DNA from 3 places in the Marivivens aquimaris genome. Region 1 is predicted to be linked to each of the others. Evidence: riboswitches for the same ligand, from Rfam matches in the RefSeq annotation. Region 1 holds a riboswitch; each other region holds the start of a gene.

Region 1 (7,057 bases):
CTCCTGAGCGATTTCGTCCCAGAACTCCATGGCCTTTGCTTCGACGGTGGCCCATTCTTCGTCCGGAATGGTGGTCAGCTGCATCTTGGTGCCTTCGACACGCAGCTGCGCTTCGCCGCCCCAGTACCACCACTGACGATAGTAGTGCGACTGGTCACAGCAGACGCGGAACAGCGTCTGGAGGTCTTCCGGCAGTTCGTTCCAACGATCCTGGTTGGCGAAGAACGAACCGGCCCAAGCGCCCGAGATGTTGTTCGTCAGGAAGTAGTTGGTCACGTCAGCCCAGCCGACGGTGTAGTCTTCGGTGATGCCCGACCATGCGATGCCGTCAAGCTCGCCGGTTTGCATGGCGACTTCCACGTCTTCCCACGGAATGGTCACAGGCACGACGCCGAACTGCGACATGAAGCGGCCAGCGGTCGGGAAGGTGAAGACGCGCTTGCCCTGAAGGTCAGCGAGGCTGTTGATCGGCTCTTTGGTGGCAAAGTGGCACGGATCCCACGAACCGGCGGAGATGTGCTTCACGCCAACCTTGGAGTATTCTTCGTCCCAGATCTCGTTCAGACCGTACTGGTTGAACAGCACCGGCACGTCGAGCGAGTAGCGGGACGCAAACGGGAAGTAGCCGCCGAACACGGTGACTTCGGTCGGGGATGCCATCGAGTCGTCATCCGACTGCACGGCGTCGATGGTGCCGCGCTGCATCGCACGGAACAGCTCGCCGGTCGGGACTAGCTGGTCAGCGAAGTACAGTTCGATCTGCATCCGGTCGCCAGCGATCTTGTTGAACATGTCGATGGCCGGTTTGACCACGTGTTCTGCCAATGCGGGACCGGCGTAGGTCTGCATACGCCACGTGATCGTCGACTGGGCAATCGCGGGAGCAGCAAGGGGGGCGGCAACTGCGCCGACACCAGCCGTTTGAAGGAACTTACGTCTTGTCGTCATGGTAGTACTCCTTGTTGGTGGTTGGGGCGGCCCGCTTGGCACAGGCTCTGTTATGATCAGTTTCCGTACACGAGCTCCGGCAGCCACATCGCGATGCTTGGGAAAACCATCACCAGCGACAGTGCGAGGACCATCAGGAAAACGAACGGAATAATGGAGCGGTAGATGTCACGCAGGCCGATTTCCGGCGGTGCCATCGCGCGCATGAGAAAGAGGTTATAGCCGAAGGGCGGCGTCATATACGCGATCTGGGTCGTGATCGTGTAAAGCACGCCGTACCAGATCAGATCGAAGCCCAGCGCGTCCACGAGCGGGACATAGAGCGGCGCCACGATCACCAGCATCGCCGTATCATCGAGGAACGTCCCCATGACGATGAAGCTGAGCTGCATGAGGATCAGGATCATCCACGGGCTGAGGTGCATCTGCTCGGTAAAGAGGTTCTCGATCGCACGGACAGCACCGAGGCCGTCGAAGATCGCGCCGAAGCCCAATGCTGCGAGTATGATGAACATGAACATGCAGGAGATGCCGAGCGTCTGGCGAACGGAGGTCTCGAACACTTCCTTGGTCATGCGGCCCTTGAGGACAGCGGCAACAAAGGCAGCCATCGCGCCGATAGCGGAGCTTTCGACGAGCGAGGTCCAACCGTTGACGAAGGGCACCATCATCGTCGCGAAGATTACCAGCGGGAGGATGCCAGCGCGCAGCAGGCGGAGCTTTTCGGCGCGTGAGACCTGACGCTCTTCCTCGGGCAGTGCCGGTCCCAGCGACGGGTTAATGCGGCAGCGGATGTAGATGTAGATGATGAACAGCGCGGCCATCATGAGGCCGGGCACCACGCCAGCGAGCCACAACTGGCCAACCGGCTGGCGGGCGATCATGGCGTAGAGCACCAGAACGACCGAGGGCGGCACCAAGATCCCGAGAGATGACCCCGCTTGGATCACCCCCGTCACCATGATCTTGTCGTAGTTCCGCTTCAGCAGTTCGGGCAGCGCGATGGTGGCACCGATAGCCATACCCGCGACCGACAGACCGTTCATGGCAGAGATCAGAACCATCAGACCGATGGTACCAATGGCCAGACCGCCGCGCACGGGCCCCATCCAGACGTGGAACATCTTATAGAGGTCGTCGGCGATTTTGGATTCCGACAACACGTAGCCCATAAAGATGAACATCGGCAGAGTGAGCATCGGATACCACTTCATCAGCTTCATCGCAGCCGAGAACGGGACATCCACGCCTCCGGTCCCCCAGAGGAGCAGACCGGCGATGGCTCCGATAAATCCGATGGCGCCAAAAACGCGCTGCCCTGTGAAGAGCATCAGCATCATGCCGCTGAACATCAGAAGGGCGATCATTTCATGTGACATCAGAGTTCGACTCCGCGGATACGGCCGATATCACGGAAGAATTCGGCAAGGACTTGCAGGATCATCAGGAAGACGCCCAGCGCGAGGGTCAGCTTGATCGGCCAGATGTACGGACGCCATGCAGTCGAGCTGCGTTCGAGGTAGCCCATCTGTTCGACCGCGGCATCGGGGCCGCCGGTGAAGAAGCTGACGATAAGGTCTTTGTAGAAAACGAGCGGCTCCATTCCGAAATAACCGATGGAATAAGCCAGCGAGCCCAGCGCGCCGTAGAGCAGAACGCCGAGGTAGAAGAGCAGGAAGAACACGGTAAAGCCGTCCATCCACGCTTTCTGTTTCGGGGTCCAACCGCCGTAGAACAGGTCCATGCGGACGTTCGAACCCATCTGGATCGAATACGGCCCGCCGAGGATGTAGTAGGCCACCATGATGAATTGCGCGGTCTCCAGCGTCCACAGGGACGGCGTGAAGAACGTTTTGGAGATCGACGACCACAACAGCACGCCGACCAGCGCGAAAATGCCGTACATGGCAAAGCGGCCGATGATGCGGTTCATGGCGTCCACGAAGCGGACGTATCCCCTGATGACTTTAGGCATCATGTGCCTCCAGTTGTTCCAGTGCGGGGCGCAGCATCGTCAGCAGGGTCTCTGCCATCGCGGTCTGCTGCGCTTCGGTCTCTAGGAGGTCATTGCGGACCTCGATCATCACGTTAGCGATGCCCTTCTCTACCCCGTGGATGCGGAGCGAGTGTGTCACCCCATCGTTAGGGCCATAGGGTTCGTTCCGTTCGACAAGGTGATCCGTCTCTACCGCCAGCATCGCATCAGCGAGGCGGGTGTCGGCGTCATGAAGGATACCGATCTCTGTCCTGCGGGGCTCGCCGTAATAAACAGGCGTGAAGGTGTGCATCGTGACAATGGCTTTGGGCTGTGCGGCCTCTGTCATCTTGGCGACAGCCTCGACGAAGGGTTCATAGTACGCCTTGGTGCGAGCGTCCCTTTCGGCCTGATCCAGCGCACGGTTCCCCGGCACTTCGATCAGTTCGGACTTCTCGGGCATCGCGCTCGGCGCTTCGGGCGGGCGGTTACAGTCGTACACAAGCCGCGAGATACCGGAGGCAACAAGCGGCGCATCCAGTCCAGTGCTCAACATTCGGGCAACTGGCAACGCACCGGGATCCCAAGCGGCATGACTGACGCGGTCGGCCTCACTCAGCCCCAAGCCGTTCAGATATTCGGGGATATGGTTCGAAGCGTGCTCACACAGAATCAGCACACCGCCCTGCCCCATGGGGTTTTCGACGATCACTGCCGTATCCTGCGAGGTTTCGCTTTGATTGCGCATTGGTGTCCCTGTGGTTTTGTAAAATTGTTTCCATGCGTTCGTAATTCTGTCAATATTTTTCCGATGGCACTTTGAGAGACGCTGGTCCCTTTCCATTTCCGCAGCGTCATGCCTAAATTCGGAGCACTGGAAAAAACGGGGGCTGCGTTGACACAGCAGAACACCACGGTCCGTGAACTGATCCGCGAGCACTACGGCGTGCTCACGACCGCCGAGAAGAAGTTCGCAAATCGTCTGCTGGAGAATTACCCCGCAGCGGGCATCGCCTCTATTACCGTGGTGGCGCAGAATGCGGGTGTGTCTACGCCTACAGTCGCGCGAACTGTCGGCAAGCTGGGCTTCAAGGGCTTCCCCCAGTTCCATCAGGCTTTGCTGTCCGAACTACAGGCAAAGGTCCAAGGCCCCACGCAGCGCCGCGCCAATTGGGCGACCGAAGCGCCCGAGAGTCATCTGCTCAACCGTTTCTCGCAGGCGGTGACGCGGAACCTCAGCCAGACGCTGTCCAATATCGACCACGACAAATTCGATGAAGCGGCCAAGGAAATGTCGGATACCTCTGGCCGCCTCTATATTGTGGGTGGCCGTATTACCCGCGCGCTTGCGGAATACGCCTTTACCCACTTCCAAGCGATCCGCGAGCGCGTCACCCATATGACCAGCTCTTCCGCGACATGGCCCCACTACGTGCTGGACATGAAAAAGGGCGACACGCTGCTGATGTTCGACATCCGCAGATACGAGACCAACCTGCTGCGCCTTGCCGAACTGGCCAAGGAACGTGAACTGACGGTGATCCTCATAACCGACCAGTGGGCCTCCCCCGTGGCGAGCGTGGCGGACTACGTGTTCCAGTGCTGGGTCGAGATCCCATCGGCGTGGGACTCCAACGTGTCCACCATGATGCTGCTGGAGACGCTGATCGGCGCGGTGCAGGAAGAGAACTGGCCGCGCACCAAGGAACGCTTTGATAGACTCGACGAGGTGTTCGAAGCCGCCCGCCTGTTCCGCAAACCGTAAAAAGCTGCAACGCAGCGACGCCTTCGTCTCATTTTGCAATCCGAGAGTCGGAATTGAACCAGATTCGGAGCACTCTTCTTCTAGGGTAGCGACATGTCAGGTGCGGCCTCGCGATGGAAATTGCGGGGTCGATAATTGGGAAGCCGGTGTAATTCCGGCGCTGCCCCCGCAACGGTAAGGAACTGTATTGTAACGATATTACGCCACTGGGAGGAGGAGACATCCCGGGAAGGCATCGTTACAACTCTGAGGTCCAAGCCCGGAAACCAGCCGGACACTACGTCAAACCGCGGGCGGCGGTGGGGGCGGAGCTCGCGTCGCGCAACTCCTCTGCGTGCCGGTTGTCTCCTGCTGTCTGCCCATACCTATTTCGGCCTTGTTACAGGCTTCGGAGATCAAAATGGACGCAAGTCAGACAGCACGCGAACTCATCGCCCAGCGTAAGCCGGGATATTCTCTGCCGCAGGCTTTCTATAACGATCAGGGCATCTTCGATCTCGATATCGAAAAGATCTTTGCCCGCGAGTGGCTCTTTGCCACGCCCGCTTGCGCCCTGCCCAAGACCGGCAGCTATATCACCCAGAAGATCGGCAGCTATTCGATCACCGTGGTGCGCGGCGCCGACAAGGAAATCCGTGCGTTCCACAACACCTGCCGTCACCGTGGTTCGATCATCTGCAAGGGCAAGACCGGCCAAGTGGCAAAGCTCGTGTGTCCCTACCACCAGTGGACCTATGACCTTGACGGCAAACTCCTTTGGGCCCGCGATATGGGACCGGAGTTCGATCCCCGCCAGCACGGTCTGAAGCCTGTTCACTGCCGCGTTCTCAATGGTCTCGTGTTCATCTGCATTGCCGACGAAGCGCCGGACTTCGACACCTTCGCGAACAAGGCTGGCGCCTACCTTGCGCCGCACGATCTGTCGAACGCCAAGGTCGCGTTCCAGTCGACCATCATCGAAGAAGGCAACTGGAAGCTCGTGTGGGAGAACAACCGCGAGTGCTATCACTGTGCGGGCAACCACCCGTCGCTTTGCCGTACCTACCCCGAAGATCCGAGCATCACCGGTGTGTCCGCCGATGGTTCTTTCCCCGAGAAGATCGAGAACCACTTCCGCCAGAACGAAGCCGCTGGCATCCCGTCGCGCTTCCGCATGTCGGATGACGGCCAGTTCCGCGTGGCGCGTATGCCGCTGCTGGACGGCGCAGTCAGCTACACCATGAACGGCAAGCCTGCGGTGTCGAAGTTCCTCGGCAACGTGCCGGTCGCCAATGCCGGCCCGCTCCTGATGTTCCACTACCCGACAACGTGGAACCACTTCCTGCCCGATCACTCAATTACCTTCCGCGTGACTCCGATTGGCCCGCAGCAGACCGAAGTGCAGACCACGTGGCTTGTGAACAAAGATGCGGTCGAGGGCGTGGATTACGACCTCGAAACGCTCACTCATGTCTGGACCCACACCAACGACGAAGACCGCGAAGTCGTAGAGAACAACCAGCAGGGCATCAACTCGCCCGCTTACGAGCCCGGTCCCTACTCTGCCTCGCACGAGGATGGCGTGAACCAGTTCGTGAACTGGTATTGCGCGACCCTTTCCGATGAAACCACCGACCTTGCGGTAGCAGCAGAATGACACTCCACCAGCCCAATATCTCCGCGCCAGTCACGTTCTGGGATGCGTCCGAGCCGCTCGAATGCATTTCGGTCATCCCTGAAGCGCCGAACGTCGCGACCTTCTGTTTCCAAGCGCCCTCGGGCGCGCTGTTCTCCTACGTGCCTGGCCAGTTCGTTACACTGGAGCTGCCCGTACCGGGCGGTCCGCTTTACCGCACCTATACGATCTCTTCCTCGCCCTCCCGCCCGATCACGCTGACGATTACTGTGAAAGCGCAGGAAGGCAGCATGGGCACGCGCTGGATGCTGGATCACCTGAAGCCGGGGATGCGGATTACTGCGATGGGGCCTGCGGGGCGGTTTTCGAACCACTTCCACCCGTCGGACAAATACCTGTTCATCTCTGCCGGTTCGGGCATCACGCCGATGGTGTCGATGACCACGTGGATGTTCGACAGTGGCCGCCCTGCGGACGTGATGTTCATCAACTGCGCCCGCCGCCCGTCTGAGATCATCTTCCGTCAGCGTCTGGAGCATATGGCCAGCCGTTTCCCCGAACTCGACCTGAAATTCGTGGTCAAGGAAACAGACCCGTTCCGTCCGTGGACTGGCTATCAGGGCCGTTTCAACCAGCTGATGCTCAGCCAAATCACGCCTGACTATCTGGAACGCGAAGTGTTCTGCTGCGGCCCCGAAAGCTTCATGCATTCGGTGCGAGAAGCGCTTGTGGGCCTCGGCTTCGATATGGAGCG
Region 2 (7,057 bases), 2.2 Mb from region 1:
TTTCTGGAATCGCCTCAGAACCTCAGGGTCGCATCAACGGCCCGCTGCCATGCGCCGTATTTCTCGGCACGAGTATCTTCGTCCATTTCGGGCATGAAGCTGCGATCCAGCGCCCAATGCGCGGCGAATTCCGCTTGGCCCGGATAGATGCCCGCCCGTTGTCCCGCCAGCCACGCCGCGCCCAGCGCCGTGGTTTCCAGCACTTTGGGACGGTCCACCTGCGCGCCGATGATGTCCGACAGGAACTGCATCGCATAGTCCGAGGCGCTCATCCCGCCATCAACGCGGAGCATGGCATCGCTGACCTCGCCGATATCGGCATGCATCGCGGCGAGCAGATCGCGGGTCTGGTAGCCGACACTCTCAAGGGCCGCGCGAGCGAACTCCTCGGGGCCGGAATTGCGGGTGAGGCCAAAGACAGCGCCGCGACATTCCGCGTTCCAATAGGGTGCGCCAAGGCCCGTGAACGCGGGAACGAGGACGACATTCTGCATGGGGTCGGCGCGTTCTGCGAGCGGTTGGGTCTCGGACGCGTTGCGGATGATCTTCAGCCCGTCGCGCAGCCATTGCACCACCGCGCCCGCGATAAAGATCGACCCTTCGAGCGCGTATGTCGGCTTTCCGTCCAGCTGGTAAGCAATCGTCGTCAGCAGGCGGTTTTGCGAACGGACGGGCGTATCGCCCGTGTTGATCAGCGCGAAACATCCGGTGCCGTAGGTGGACTTCATCATGCCGGGTTCAAAGCACGCCTGCCCGATGGTCGCGGCCTGTTGGTCGCCAGCGATGCCGAGGATCGGAATTGGGCGGCCAAAGAGGTCGGCACGCGTCTCACCGAAATCGGCGGCGCAGTCGCGCACTTCGGGCAGCATCGACATCGGGATGTTCAGGCGGTCACAGATTGTCTTGGACCAACGCCCCTTACGAATGTCGTAGAGCATCGTCCGCGCGGCATTCGTCGCGTCCGTCACATGCACCGCGCCGCCGGTGAGGTTCCACACCAGCCAAGTGTCGACGGTGCCGAAAACCAGCCGGCCAGCCTCGGCGCGGGCACGGGCGCCTTCGACATTGTCGAGGATCCAAGCCAGTTTGGTCGCGCTGAAATAGGGGTCGAGCAGAAGGCCGGTCCGGTCGGTGATGACCTCCTCGAAAACTTCGCTCTTGAGCGTCTTGCACATTTCGGACGTGCGGCGGTCCTGCCAGACGATGGCTTTGTAGACTGGCGCGCCGGTCTTGCGATCCCAGACAAGCGTCGTTTCGCGCTGGTTGGTAATGCCGATGGCAGCGATCTCTGCCCCGCCGGACTTTTCAATCGCAGAGCGGCAAGTTGCGGCGGTGCTAGCCCAGAGGTCTGCGGGATCGTGCTCGACCCAACCGCTATCGGGGAAATACTGCTGGAATTCTTCCTGAGCCGAGGCAACGGCCTTCATCGCGCTATCGAAAACAATGGCTCGCGTGGATGTCGTGCCCTGATCGATGGCCAGAATATGCGTCATTGCCGCCCCTCCTCGGTAATGTCTGATGTTGCGCCAATGGGGCACAGAAAACAGATGGAATTCAAGGTGGCACGGGGAGCGGCCAGCATATTGGCCTACTGCGCAGCATAGTTTACCCCTAAAGATGTCTTATCCTGCAGGAGTGGAAAATGGCTCTGTCTGAAGTTGTGACTTTCGCATTCGTTGCCAGCCTGCTGGTCATGTCACCCGGCCCGAACGGGGTGCTGATCGCCAAGACGGTGCCGACCTCGGGACGTGCGGCGGGATTTGCGAATGTCGCCGGTTTCGTGACGGGTTTCTACATCCATGGCGCGATGGCGATCTTCGGCCTTTCCATGGTTCTGGTGCAGTCGGCCACCGCATTTGCCGCCGTGAAATACATCGGCGCGGCTTATCTGTGCTGGGTCGGCATCAAGGCGCTGATCGCCGCATGGCAAGGTGTGAACGTCGCTTCGGTCAAACCCGCAGAGCGCAAACGCACCTTGCGCAAAGCCTACATCGAGGGCCTTTTGACGAACGCGCTGAACCCCAAAGTGTCGATGTTCTACCTCGCGGCCTTTCCTCAGTTCATCCATATCGGAGAGACGACACCCCTCGCCTCTTTCACGCTGGTGTTCATCCATTCGATGATCAACGCGGTCTGGTTCACTGCGATGGTGCTGCTAATGTCCCGTCTCACAAAAGCTGCGCAAAACGGGACATTCCAGCGCTGGCTCAAGGGCGTGACAGGCGCGGTGTTTATCGGTTTCGGCGCGAAACTGGCGCTTTACAAACCGTCGCTTTAGTCCTCGCGGGCGAGCACCCCAGCGCGGAGGCGATAGGCCGACGGGGCGACGCGCGCGCGGAATTTGGGGTCGTGGCTGATGAGCAGCATGGCCTGCGGGAGACCGGAGAGGATTTCGACCAGCCGCTCCTCGTTTTCTTCATCAAGCGCGTTTGTCGGCTCGTCGAGCAGCAGCACTTCCGGCTCCATCACAAGAACGGTTGCCAATGTTACCAGACGCTTTTCACCACCCGAAAGACGGTGCGTGATGCGGTCACGTAGGTGGGTGAGCGCGAGCTTGGCGAGGATGTCATCGACAAGCGCAAGCGCCTCATCGCGCGATTTACCGAGGTTCAGCGGACCGAAGGCAATGTCTTCGGCCACGGTCGGACTAAAGAGCTGGTCGTCGGGGTCCTGAAACACGAAGCCGACACGGCGGCGGACATCGTGGAAATCGGCCTCTTGGTCACGCGTTTGGCCAAAGACTGACACCTGCCCCGCGTCGGGCTTCAGCAAACCCACCATCATTTTTAGCAACGTCGATTTGCCCGCGCCGTTCGGGCCAAGGATCGACAGGCGCTCACCGGCTTCAAGCGACAGCGACGCACCGTTCAGGATCGGGTCGTGGCCGGGATAGGCGAACTTGATATCGCTCAGTTCAAGCAATGGCATGTCTCAGCTCCACGGCGATGAGGGAGAGGATCGCCAAACCTGTCAGTGCGACAAATGTCCAGTCGCGTTTTTTCATTTTGAATTGCTCGAGCAGTACGAACCGACCCGTGAAACCGCGGCACTTCATGGCGCCGAGGATGCGTTCGGACCTCTCAAGCGCGCGGACGAGCATGATACCGACGAGGTAACCGAAGCTACGGTACGTATGCCAGTTCGTGCCCGGACGAAAGCCGCGCACCTTCATCGCGGCGCGTAGGCGCATGTATTCTTCGCGCAGCACCTCGATATAGCGGATGGTGAACATCATCAGCTGCACGAGCCGTTCAGGCACGCGCAGCGCATGGAGGGCATGGCCCATGGCGACAGGCTCCATTGAGCCGACAAGGCACATCAGCCCGAGGATCGCAGCGTTCGCAGTGAGCGCGATTTCGATGGCCTGCCAGAGACCTTCGTAGCTGGCGACGAAGCCCCAGACGGTAAAGATCGGCGTGCCGGGAACTGAGAACGGCAAGATCAGCAGCGTGAAAATAATGAAGCTGTCCATGCCGATCATACGCTTCAGCGTGTGCTTGGTCGGCAGACCGGACAGCGGCAGGAGGCAGAACGCGAACGCAAGAGCGAGGCCCAGCGCAGCGAAGTCCGAAAGGCTCACTACGACGATAGCGTAGACGGCTGCGACCACGATCCGCATACGCGGGTCGAGCGCAGCCAGCGAGCCGCGCGACAAAAGGCTGTCGCTCGTACTCTTCTCACTACCGGCGGCCAAAAGGGGTTGCGACATCGGTCAGGCGGCCAATTTGCGGCGGGCCGCGAAGTAGAAGCCGACCCCGAAGAGACCGACGATATAGCCCAGACCGCCCAGAATGGTCTGGAGGTTGTTGTGCTCTTTATAGGCAGTGATCTCGCGGCGGAGCGGACGGATTTCGTCGCGCACGATCTCTGCAATTGCGAGCTTTTCCTCCAGCGTCAGCGCGGCAACGGTCACGCCGCCCGCACCATCGGAGACCACTGGTGCAGCCTCGCGCAGCGCTTCTTCTTCGGCGGCGATGCCGAGAATTTCGCCAACTTCGGCAGCAGGCATTTCGACCTCACCGACGTGGCCCGCGCCAAGGTCGGCGCGGAAAACGTGGGTGATGGCTTCGCTCGGCTGATAGACAAAGAAACCGTCCGCGTCGGTGGTCGCTTCGCCCAGCTTTTCGCCATTCTGATCGAAGACCTCGACCAGTTGATCGACGGCCATGTCGCCATTGGAAAAACCCAGCTCGCCTTCGATCATGTCGCCGGACGGGAACACGCCAAAGATGACCTTGTGCGCAAGCGCAGGCAGCGGGGCCAGCGCAATCGCGGCGGCCAGTAGATATGCCCGCATCGGATTACGCACCGCTCACGGCAAGGAACAGATCGGGCCGCACCTTGCGCACGAGGTACACCGCAGCGCCGGTCAGCAGGCCTTCGACGACCATGATCGGGATGTGGGCCCAGAAGACGGCGTAGGCGGCGGGGATGAACTCCTCACCCGAAAGCGCGAGCGACAGGCCGACCATGATGGTAGTGAGGGCGATAGAGAAGGCGCCAGCGAAACCTGCCCAGATCGAAGCCATGTTGGGCGTGCTGCTTTCGATCAGCTGACGGAACAGCAAGCCCGTCAGAACCGCAGGGCCAGCGATGTTGATCGCGTTGACGCCGAGCACGGTGATCCCGCCAAAGCCGAAGAACACGGCTTGCAAAAGCAGACCCACGAACAGTGCAGGGAACGCCGCCCAGCCGAGGATCAGACCTGCGAGGCCGTTGAGGATCAGGTGAACAGAGGACACGCCGATCGGCACGTGAATGAGCGAGGCGACAAAGAACGAGGCGGACAGCACCCCTGCGGCGGGGATGCGTTCCAGTGTCAGTTTATTCAGGCCGATGCCGATACCGGCGACGGTCAGGGCCGCTCCGCCGAAAAGAACTGGGGTCGTGAGGGCACCATCAAGGATATGCATTCTCTTTACTCCATCTCGTAGGCGTGGACCCAGATCACTGCGTCCTGGCTGAGTTCTTTGCCGTCGAATTCGGTCGTCTTGCCTGCGCCCAGCGCGGCAAAGCCCCACCAGCCGGCGCGCGGCACGCCGAAGGTGAAGTAACCGTTGGCATCACTGATCGCGACGACCGCTCCGCCTGGCATCGTGGTGACGCTCGGTGTAGTGGTGGACGACTGCGCCATGTCCGGCACGGCGGCCACGTATTCGACTTCGATCTCGACGCCTGCAACAGGCTCGCCATCAGCGAGGACACGGCCCGAGAAGGTGGAGCCGACGATCATATTGTAGGGTTTGTTAAGCGGCTGGATCTCTGCGGGGAGGTCCAGAACCTCGCTCCAATCGGTCGGCAGGCCGTTGCGGTTCAGCATGACCTTGGTGAACTGCTGGATGTATTTGTCTTCGGTGTCTTCGTAGTAGGGCTGCGGCACCGTCACGACGACATAGTCACCCGAACGCTTCACGGGCACGCTGGCCTGATAGGATTGGCCGGCATTCTGCGAACCCTCGAAGCTCGTTTGCTTTAGAGTGTCCATCAGGTCGGTCTTTTCACCGCTGTGAATGACGTAGAATTCTTCGGGCTCCGCCAGATCCATGACAAAGCCGTTTTCGAACGGATGCCAGAAGATGAGCTGCATCGGCACATCGCCGGGACGCTCGATCTGGGTCTGGTCGGTGTAGGGAAGTAAAAAGTGTGCCGACGCGGTCTGCGCCAGACATGTTGCTGCAAAAGATGCCAGCAAGAGTTTCTTCAATGTGTCGTCCTCCAAATGACGCGCAAGGCAAAGCCAAGCGTTATGAAGGGACTGACGGGGATACAGGCGCGAAACGGTTTTTTGCCACTCCGGGCCAGACGCTCACCCCGGCGTCCGGTCAGAAGGTCCGGTCAAGGACCATGTGGCGGCAGGTCTCCTGGCTCGCGGGTCGTCGCGTTGTCCGGCCTTCCCGGGAAATCCCAGTGGCATCGTCGGACACGCTCACCGCTCACAGTTGCGGGGGCAGCTACGGTCTCGGTCCCTGTTGGGTACGCCTCACCGTATTCCCTTTTGCTTCCACCCCATCGTAGTCGGATGCGGCAGAACCGGTCACATCAACTGTGTTCGCTTTATTCGGGTGCCCTGTCAATGGTCGAACACGACGCAGGGCGCGTCGCTCGCGTCAGTGATGAATTTTCTATCTGTTTGTCATAGGGTTTTGCCTCGGCTAGGTTCCGCGCGACCCGCGCAGGCCTAGTCCCTGCCTATCCGAATTGCACTGGCGCCTATTTCCATGACCATCCAATACCTCGTGACCCACTCCGGCGGCTTCCACGCCGACGAGCTTCTGTCCTCCGTGATTCTTACCCGCCTCTACCCCGAGGCCAAGATCGTCCGGAGCCGCGACCCCGAGTGGATCATCCCGGGCGAAGGAAAGATCATCTATGACGTGGGCCGTGACTACGTCGCCGATGCGATGATTTTCGACCACCACCAACGCCCTTCGCCGCTGCGCGAAGATGAACAGCCGTACAGTTCCTTCGGTCTGGTCTGGAAGCACTTCGGCGAGGAATACCTGCGCGCCTCTGGCGTGCCTGAGGATGATATCGAGACGATCTGGAAGTCCTTCGACAAAGGCTTCGTTCTACCGATCGACCTGATGGACAACGGCGTGGTGAACCCCTCGATCGCAGGTCCGCATTTTTCCAGCCTCACCCTGCCCGTCCTTCTGGAAAGCCTGAAGCCCGTTTTCGACAACCGCACCCCGGGCGCCGACGACGAAGCCTTTGCAGAGGCGCTGATCGTCGCCCGCGCTTTCGTTGAAGCGTCGATCAAGAACAAAGCCGCCAAGCGCCGCGCCGAATCCATTGTGATGAAAGCCATCGAGGACGCCGGCGAAGGCCGCGTGCTCGAATTGCCGATGGGTATGCCGTTCCGCCCCGCAGTCGAGCGCGCTGGCGCCGATCACTTGCTCTTCGTCATCGCGCCGCGTGACACCGACTGGTCCCTGTCGGGCATCCGCGTTGGCGGAGACACCTTCGAGCAGCGCGCCGACCTTCCCGCAGCATGGGCGGGCCTGACCGATGAAGCGCTGGAGGAGGCTTCTGGCGTCAAAGGCGCGAAGTTCTGCCA
Region 3 (7,057 bases), 2.1 Mb from region 1:
TGTCCAGCGTTTCGAACAGCTTCTCCGGCGTGGTTTCCAGATCCTCGCGGATACGTTCAGCGGCTGCATGGACCGTCTCGCGGGCGGCCTCGTTGCGGGCGTCGGCGCGGGCACGGGCCTCGCGGGCTTCGGACGCAAGTCGTTCGGAGTCCCGTTCGGCAAACTGGGCGTCACGCAGACCAGTCTCTGCATCGGCAAGCTTGTCGGCGGCCTCGCTCCGGCGCTCTTCAGCCTCGGCAATGGCGTCCATCAGTTCGTCGCGCTTCTCGGCGATCTCTTCGGGCTGCGCGGCAGCTTCATAGAGCTCCTCTTCGCTCTCGACCTTGCGGTCCTCAAGCTCCTGCGTCCGCTTCGATGCGGTGTCGAGTCGGTGCCGCCAACCACTGATTTCCTTAGTGATCTCTTGTAGGCGCTTGGTCCGCGCATCGCCCTCGCGGCGCACTTCGTCGGCGGCTGCGCGGCGGGTCATCATGGTCATTCGCGCGGCTTCGACCATCATCTTGAGGTCTTCGATACCAGAGCGCGCATCATCGAGGTCGGCCAGATCGCCTGACTGACGCTCTGCCTCGACCATTGCGCGGCGGGCATCGTTGGCCTCTTCCTGATGGCGCTGCAGAGCCAACTGCGAGGTCTCGCGCTTGCCCTCGGCGAGGTTGCGGTCAGCCTCGGCACGCGATAAAGCGCGGCCTGCATCAGCCACCTGTTGGTCGGCATTGCGGCGGGCCATACGGGCCATCTGGTCGGCTTGCGTCAGATCGCTCAGGCGCGCGACCAGCGCTTCGTGCGACTCGCGTGCATCCTCGGCGCGTTCCTCGGCGGTTTCGAGGTTTTCGCGCAAGCTGCTCAGGCGGTTGATCTGCTGAAGACGTAGTGCGGCTGCCGAAGGCGCATCCTCCGCACCGGCGCGGAAACCGTCCCAACGCCAGAGGTCGCCTTCGACACTGACGAGGCGCTGACCAGGCAGCAGTTGGTCCTGAAGGCGTGCACCATCCGCTTGGGCTACCAGCCCGACCTGCGCGATGCGGCGGGCCAGAACGGCGGGAACATCGACCACTTCGGCCAGCGGTTGCACTCCAGCGGGAAGCGGCTGCGGGTTCGCATAGGCGCTCAGCTCGGCCCAACCCGACACTTTGTCAGCGGTGATGGCAGGCGCGCGGAGGTCATCAGCCAACGACGCGCCCAGCGCTTTTTCATAGCCAGAACGCACGGTGAGCAGATCGAGCACCTGCCCGTCGCCGCCACTTTCGCGCTCCACCAGCTTGGCCAGACCGGCAACCTCAGCACGCAGCGCATTGGCTTCGCCTTCGGCCGAGGACCGGAGCGCTCGTGCATCCGCTTCGCGTTGCTGAATGTCGGCACGCGCTGCTTCAGCTTCGGCGAGGGTTTCTTCGGCACGTTCGGCGGTGGCCTGCGCGACTTCCTCGGCTTCGGTCGCCGCTTCGAAATCAGACTCAGCCTTGGCCAGCGCAGCCTCCGCATCGACAAGCGCAGCCTTGGCGCGCTCTGCATCGGCGTCAGCTTTGGCCAGCGTCTTACGGCAGTCTTCGATCAGGCGCTGCGTCGATTGGTGACGTGCAGCAAGGCGGGCAACATCTTCGGTCCGTTCTGACAGCTCAGCCTCGCGCTCCTGCATGACGGACGCAGCATCGCGGGCGGCCTCCTGAGCGATCTCGAACCGCTCGGGTTGGCCCTCGTTGGCCTTGGCGATCTCGCGCTGCTCCCACTCAAGGCGATCAATGGTTTCGACAGCATCCGTGTTCAGCCCAGCCTCGCGCTCCATGTCGCGGGCAAGCTGGTCGATGCGGTTTTTCAGCGTCTGGATACGTTCGAGTGCGCGTTGCTCCTGTTCTTTGAGCGAGTCGCGCTGAACCTGAAGACGTTGCAGCACGGCACCGGCAATCGCTTCTTCCTCGCGGACCTTCGGCATTCCGTCCTCGTATTTCACGCGGGCGGCAGTGGCGGCACGGGCAGCGCTTTCGGCCTGCGAAGCAGAGACAGTTTGTTCGCGCAGCGCGGCAACAGCGGCAAGGCGGGCATCCTCGGCCTCTTTCCAGCGGCGGTAGAGGAGCATCCCTTCCGACTTGCGAAGGTTCTCGCCGATCTCGCGGTAGCGGGCGGCCTGACGGGCCTGACGGGCGAGTTGCTGAAGCTGGTTCGCCAGCTGTTCGACCACATCATCGACACGTTCGAGGTTTTGCTCCGCCGCTTTCAGCTTCAGTTCTGCTTCGTGACGTCGCTGATAGAGGCCCGAGATACCGGCGGCCTCTTCGAGGATGCGGCGGCGGGCCTTGGGCTTGGCGTTGATGAGTTCGGAGATCTGGCCCTGACGAACAAGCGCGGGCGAGTGCGCACCGGTGGACGCATCTGCAAACAGCATCTGCACGTCACGAGCGCGGACTTCCTTGGTGCCGACCTTGTAGGCCGAGCCAATATCACGCGTGATACGGCGCACGATTTCGAGATTGTCCTGATCGTTGAACGCAGCGGGCGCGAGGCGGTCCGCGTTATCGATGACCAGCGCGACCTCGGCAAAGTTGCGGGCGGGACGCTTGGTGGTTCCGGCGAAGATCACGTCTTCCATACCGCCGCCGCGCATCGCCTTAGGGCGGTTTTCACCCATGACCCAGCGCAGTGCCTCAAGGAGGTTCGACTTTCCGCACCCGTTCGGCCCGACCACACCGGTCAGACCTTCGGCAATCACCAGCTCTGTCGGGTCGACAAAGCTTTTGAAACCGTTGAGCCGCAGTTTGTTGAACTTCACGTGGTCACCTAACTGATTCCGTTACACTCAAGTTGGACGGCAGATCGGCGGCGAGTCAACGAAACTGCCCACAATCTGCTATCCGCACCCCACTTATCCACAATATATCGACAGAATTACGGCCTGAACGCAGGCAGCTTTGGTGCATTCATACCGCCGTTCCTGCGCGCGATGCTGTCGCAATCCGCCTTGACGCCCCAGCAAAACAAAGCGCACAAAGACGCCGCACGGTGCCTCTTCCGTGGTGCAAAGCATCCGAGGATAACCGGGAATGCGGTAAGGCCGGATCCCCTCCGGAAGGCCAAATCCGCAGCCGCCCCCGCGACTGTATGCGGAGAGCGTTTTCCACTCCGCCACTGGGTCCGCTCGGGAAGGCAGGAAAACGCCTTGACCCGCGAGCCAGGAGACCGACCGCGCCGGATATAACCATGCCGTCGGGTGTGACGGACGATGAAAGAGAGAATTATGGCCGCTAAAATCCCCGCAACTGTTGTGACCGGTTTCCTTGGCGCAGGTAAAACCACGCTGATCCGTCACATGCTGCAGAACGCCAACGGCAAGCGCATCGCGCTGATCATCAACGAATTCGGTGACCTCGGCGTAGACGGCGACATCCTCAAGGGCTGCGGCGAAGAGACCTGCACCGAAGAGGACGTGATGGAGCTGTCGAACGGCTGCATCTGCTGCACCGTGGCCGACGACTTTATTCCGACGATGGAAAAGCTGCTCGAGCGCGAGAACAAGCCGGACCACATTGTCATCGAAACCTCGGGCCTCGCCCTGCCGCAGCCGCTGGTCCGCGCGTTCAACTGGCCGGGTATCTCGACCAAAGTGACCGTCGATGGCGTTGTGACCGTTGTTGACGGCAAGGCCGTGACCGAAGGTCGTTTCGCGCACAGCGTCGAAGCCGTCGATGCCCAGCGCAAACTGGACGAGAACCTCGACCACGAAACCCCGCTTTCGGAGTTGTTCGAAGACCAGATCGCTTGCGCCGACATGATCGTCGTCAACAAGACCGACCTGCTGACCGCCGACGAAGCTGAAGCGCTGACCGCCAAACTGAAAGGCGAAAGCCGTGACGGTGTTCAGGTGGTCAAAGCCACCATGGGCGCGCTTCCTGTCGACGTTCTGCTGGGCCAAGGCATCGGCGCTGAAAACGACCTCGAAGCCCGTCACGAAGTGCACCACCACCATCACCACGATGATGACGACCACGACGATCATGACCACGAACACGAGCACGGCCACGACGAATTTGAGTCGTTCGTCGTGACCCTCGGCGAAGTTGCCGACGCCAAGGCGTTCTCGGCCAAGGTCGTCGACGTGATCAAGGCACACGACATCCTGCGCCTGAAGGGCTTTGTCGCTGTCGAAGGCAAGCCGATGCGCCAAACGCTACAAGCTGTCGGACCGCGTATCGAAACCTACTTCGACCAGCCGTTCAGCGGCGAGCGCAGCACGCGCCTCGTCGTTATCGGTGAAGCTGGGCTCGATCAGGCGGCGATCACCGAAGCTCTGTCGGCATGATCTTCGTCGAGAAGAACAGTCCGCATCATCCGCAGGCGACGGCTTTGCTCAAGTCGTCGCACGCGCTGATGCAGTCGCTGTTCCCGCCAGAGGACAACTTCTACCTCGATATCGATGATCTCTGTGTGGACAGCATCCGCTTCTTCACCGCGCGCGAAGGCGACACCATTCTTGGCACCGGCGCGCTGTCCATCAAGGATGGCTATGGCGAAGTGAAGTCGATGTTCACGAACGAGGCCGCGCGCGGCAAAGGGATCGCAAGCGCGATCCTGCGCCAGATCGAGGACGAAGCCCGCGCCGAAGGTCTGCCGTGGCTGAAACTCGAAACTGGTAACCTGCTGCATGCAGCCCACCGCGTTTACGAGCGCCACGGCTTCACCCGCTGCGGCCCGTTCGGAGATTATCCCGATGCGAAGTCTTCCATTTTCATGGAAAAACCTCTGACGGATTAATCGTCTTTCTGCTCACCCTTGTCGGCGGCTTTCTTCATCCGCTCGAGCAGAGCGCTCTTGTCGTTCCGACCGGCGAATGGGTTCTTGTCCGTGCCTTTGGAGTTGTGTTCCTTGTGGCGCGGAAAACCTTTGCGACCGGTCGAAGGTCCGAACTTACTATAATCAACCATGATGTGGCTCCTTTGCCGCGCTGATGCCCGAATTAAAGGCCCGATACAATGCACCTGCTCGCTGCGACACCCGGAAACGTGGACGATAAAGAGCCAGTCGACCTCGGACAGACGCCCGCCGACATTGTGGTGATTACCGCCGCCGATACGGAACTTGCTGCCCTGTCCGAAGCGCGTGCCGAAATGCAGGACGCGCCGGACCTGCGTCTCGCCAGCCTGATGAACCTGATGCATCCGATGTCGGTGGACCTGCACCTCGACAATTGCGCAACGAAATCGCGGCTGGTCATCGCGCGGGTTCTGGGCGGCGCGGGCTACTGGAAATACGGCCTCGAACAATATGCCGCCCGCCTCTACGAGGCCGGCATTCCGTTCGCTGCCCTCCCCGGTGACGACAAGCCCGATCAGGAACTGCGCAGCCTTTCGACGGTGAGTGGCGCAGACTACGACGCTCTCTGGAGCTACCTCGTCGAAGGCGGCCCACAGAACGCCACCAACTTCCTCGCCTACGCCAAATCCATGCTGGACGGCGGTGAAAAGCCTGCCGCCGCTTCTCCCCTCCTGCGTGCAGGCATCTACTGGCCGGGCCTTGGCCAAGCAAACCTTACCGATCTGAAAGAAGCATGGATCGAAGGCGCGCCCGTCGTTCCGGTTGTCTTCTACCGTGCCCTCGTCCAAGGCGCCGGCCTCGCGCCGATCAACCGCCTGACCCGCAGCTTGCTGCGTGCCGGACTGAACCCACTACCGGTGTTCGTCGCCTCTCTCAAAGACCCTGTGTCGGTCGCCACGCTGGAAACGCTGTTCACCGACGCAAAGCCGGATGTGATCCTGAACTGCACGTCCTTCGCCGTCGGCAATCCACACGGCGACAAGGCCAGCGCTAACCCGCTCGCCGCGCCCTTCGCCAACAATGCGCCCGTTTTCCAAGTCGTCCTCTCGGGCGGCACTGAAGAAGCATGGAGCGAGGGCCTTAACGGCCTCGCCGCCCGCGACATCGCAATGAACGTCGCCCTGCCCGAGGTCGATGGCCGCATCCTCTCGCGCGCCGTCAGCTTCAAGGGCGAAGCGTACTTTGACGAAGCCACCCAGTGCCCCATCGCAACCTATCAACCGCGCGGCGACCGGATCGATTTCGTCACGCGCCTCGCCGCGAACTGGGCGAACCTACGCCGGACCGCGCCGCAGGATCGCAAAGTCGCCCTCGTCCTCGCGAACTACCCCAACAAGGACGGCCGCCTCGCCAATGGCGTCGGCCTCGACACGCCCGCAGGCACGGCCCACGTCCTCTCACTGCTGAACAAAGCAGGCTACCAAACCGAAACGCCCGATAGCCGCACGCTAATGGACCACATCACCGCTGGCCCGACCAACTGGCTCACCGACCGCGCCAGCAAGGAAGGCGGCGAGCATCTGCCGCTTTCTGTCTACCTCGAACACTTCAACGCCCTGCCTTGGGACGTCAAACAGCGGATCACCGACCGCTGGGGTGCACCGGAGGACGACCCCTTCATTCTGACCCAAATACCTTCGCCGAAGGCCACCGGCGAAGCCGGTTTTGCGCTCTCGATCAAAACCTACGGTAACGTCGTCGTTGGCGTGCAACCTGCTCGTGGCTACAACATCGACCCGACCGAGACCTATCATTCGCCCGACCTCGTTCCGCCGCACAACTACCTCGCCTTCTACTTCTGGCTCCGCCACCACTTCGGCGCGCAGGCGATCGTTCACATGGGCAAACACGGCAACCTCGAATGGCTTCCGGGCAAGTCCGTTGCGCTGTCCGAAACCTGCATCCCCGAAGCCGTCTTTGGCCCGACGCCCCACGTTTACCCCTTCATCGTCAATGACCCCGGCGAAGGCACGCAGGCCAAGCGCCGCGCGCAGGCTGTCATCATCGACCACCTCACCCCGCCGCTGACACGCGCCGAAAGCTACGGCCCGCTCCGCGACCTTGAAGCGCTGGTTGACGAATACTACGAAGCCGCCGGCGTCGATCCCCGCCGCATCAACACGCTCCGCCGTGAAATCCTGTCGCTGTCCGAAGTCACCGGTCTCGCCTCCGACGTCGGTATGACGGGCGATCAAGAGCAGGACCTCGCCAAGCTCGACGCCTACCTTTGCGAGCTGAAAGAAGCACAGATCCGCGA

What was found. Region 1 has a riboswitch for cobalamin ahead of IF204_RS04820 (aromatic ring-hydroxylating oxygenase subunit alpha). Riboswitches for the same ligand answer to the same signal wherever they lie in the genome.
Region 2: linked by a shared signal. The riboswitch ahead of IF204_RS15635 (DUF4198 domain-containing protein) and the one ahead of IF204_RS04820 (aromatic ring-hydroxylating oxygenase subunit alpha) in region 1 are both predicted to bind cobalamin.
Region 3: linked by a shared signal. The riboswitch ahead of cobW (cobalamin biosynthesis protein CobW) and the one ahead of IF204_RS04820 (aromatic ring-hydroxylating oxygenase subunit alpha) in region 1 are both predicted to bind cobalamin.

The regions. Positions count from the first base shown of each region.
Region 1 covers NZ_JADBGB010000001.1:955,995-963,051, reverse strand. Annotated here, with positions in the region: gene IF204_RS04845 (TRAP transporter substrate-binding protein) at 1-948, opposite strand, end outside; gene IF204_RS04840 (TRAP transporter large permease) at 1,005-2,327, opposite strand; gene IF204_RS04835 (TRAP transporter small permease subunit) at 2,327-2,923, opposite strand; gene IF204_RS04830 (N-formylglutamate amidohydrolase) at 2,916-3,671, opposite strand; gene IF204_RS04825 (MurR/RpiR family transcriptional regulator) at 3,780-4,688, shown strand; cobalamin riboswitch at 4,770-4,977, shown strand; gene IF204_RS04820 (aromatic ring-hydroxylating oxygenase subunit alpha) at 5,089-6,324, shown strand; gene IF204_RS04815 (hybrid-cluster NAD(P)-dependent oxidoreductase) at 6,321-7,057, shown strand, end outside.
Region 2 covers NZ_JADBGB010000001.1:3,145,972-3,153,028, reverse strand. Annotated here, with positions in the region: gene glpK (glycerol kinase GlpK) at 15-1,493, opposite strand; gene IF204_RS15660 (LysE family translocator) at 1,643-2,278, shown strand; gene IF204_RS15655 (energy-coupling factor ABC transporter ATP-binding protein) at 2,275-2,928, opposite strand; gene cbiQ (cobalt ECF transporter T component CbiQ) at 2,915-3,709, opposite strand; gene IF204_RS15645 (cobalt ABC transporter permease) at 3,713-4,297, opposite strand; gene cbiM (cobalt transporter CbiM) at 4,302-4,913, opposite strand; gene IF204_RS15635 (DUF4198 domain-containing protein) at 4,919-5,704, opposite strand; cobalamin riboswitch at 5,835-6,051, opposite strand; gene IF204_RS15630 (MYG1 family protein) at 6,219-7,057, shown strand, end outside.
Region 3 covers NZ_JADBGB010000001.1:3,016,971-3,024,027, reverse strand. Annotated here, with positions in the region: gene smc (chromosome segregation protein SMC) at 1-2,761, opposite strand, end outside; cobalamin riboswitch at 2,973-3,191, shown strand; gene cobW (cobalamin biosynthesis protein CobW) at 3,227-4,288, shown strand; gene IF204_RS14920 (GNAT family N-acetyltransferase) at 4,285-4,740, shown strand; gene IF204_RS14915 (hypothetical protein) at 4,737-4,910, opposite strand; gene cobN (cobaltochelatase subunit CobN) at 4,959-7,057, shown strand, end outside.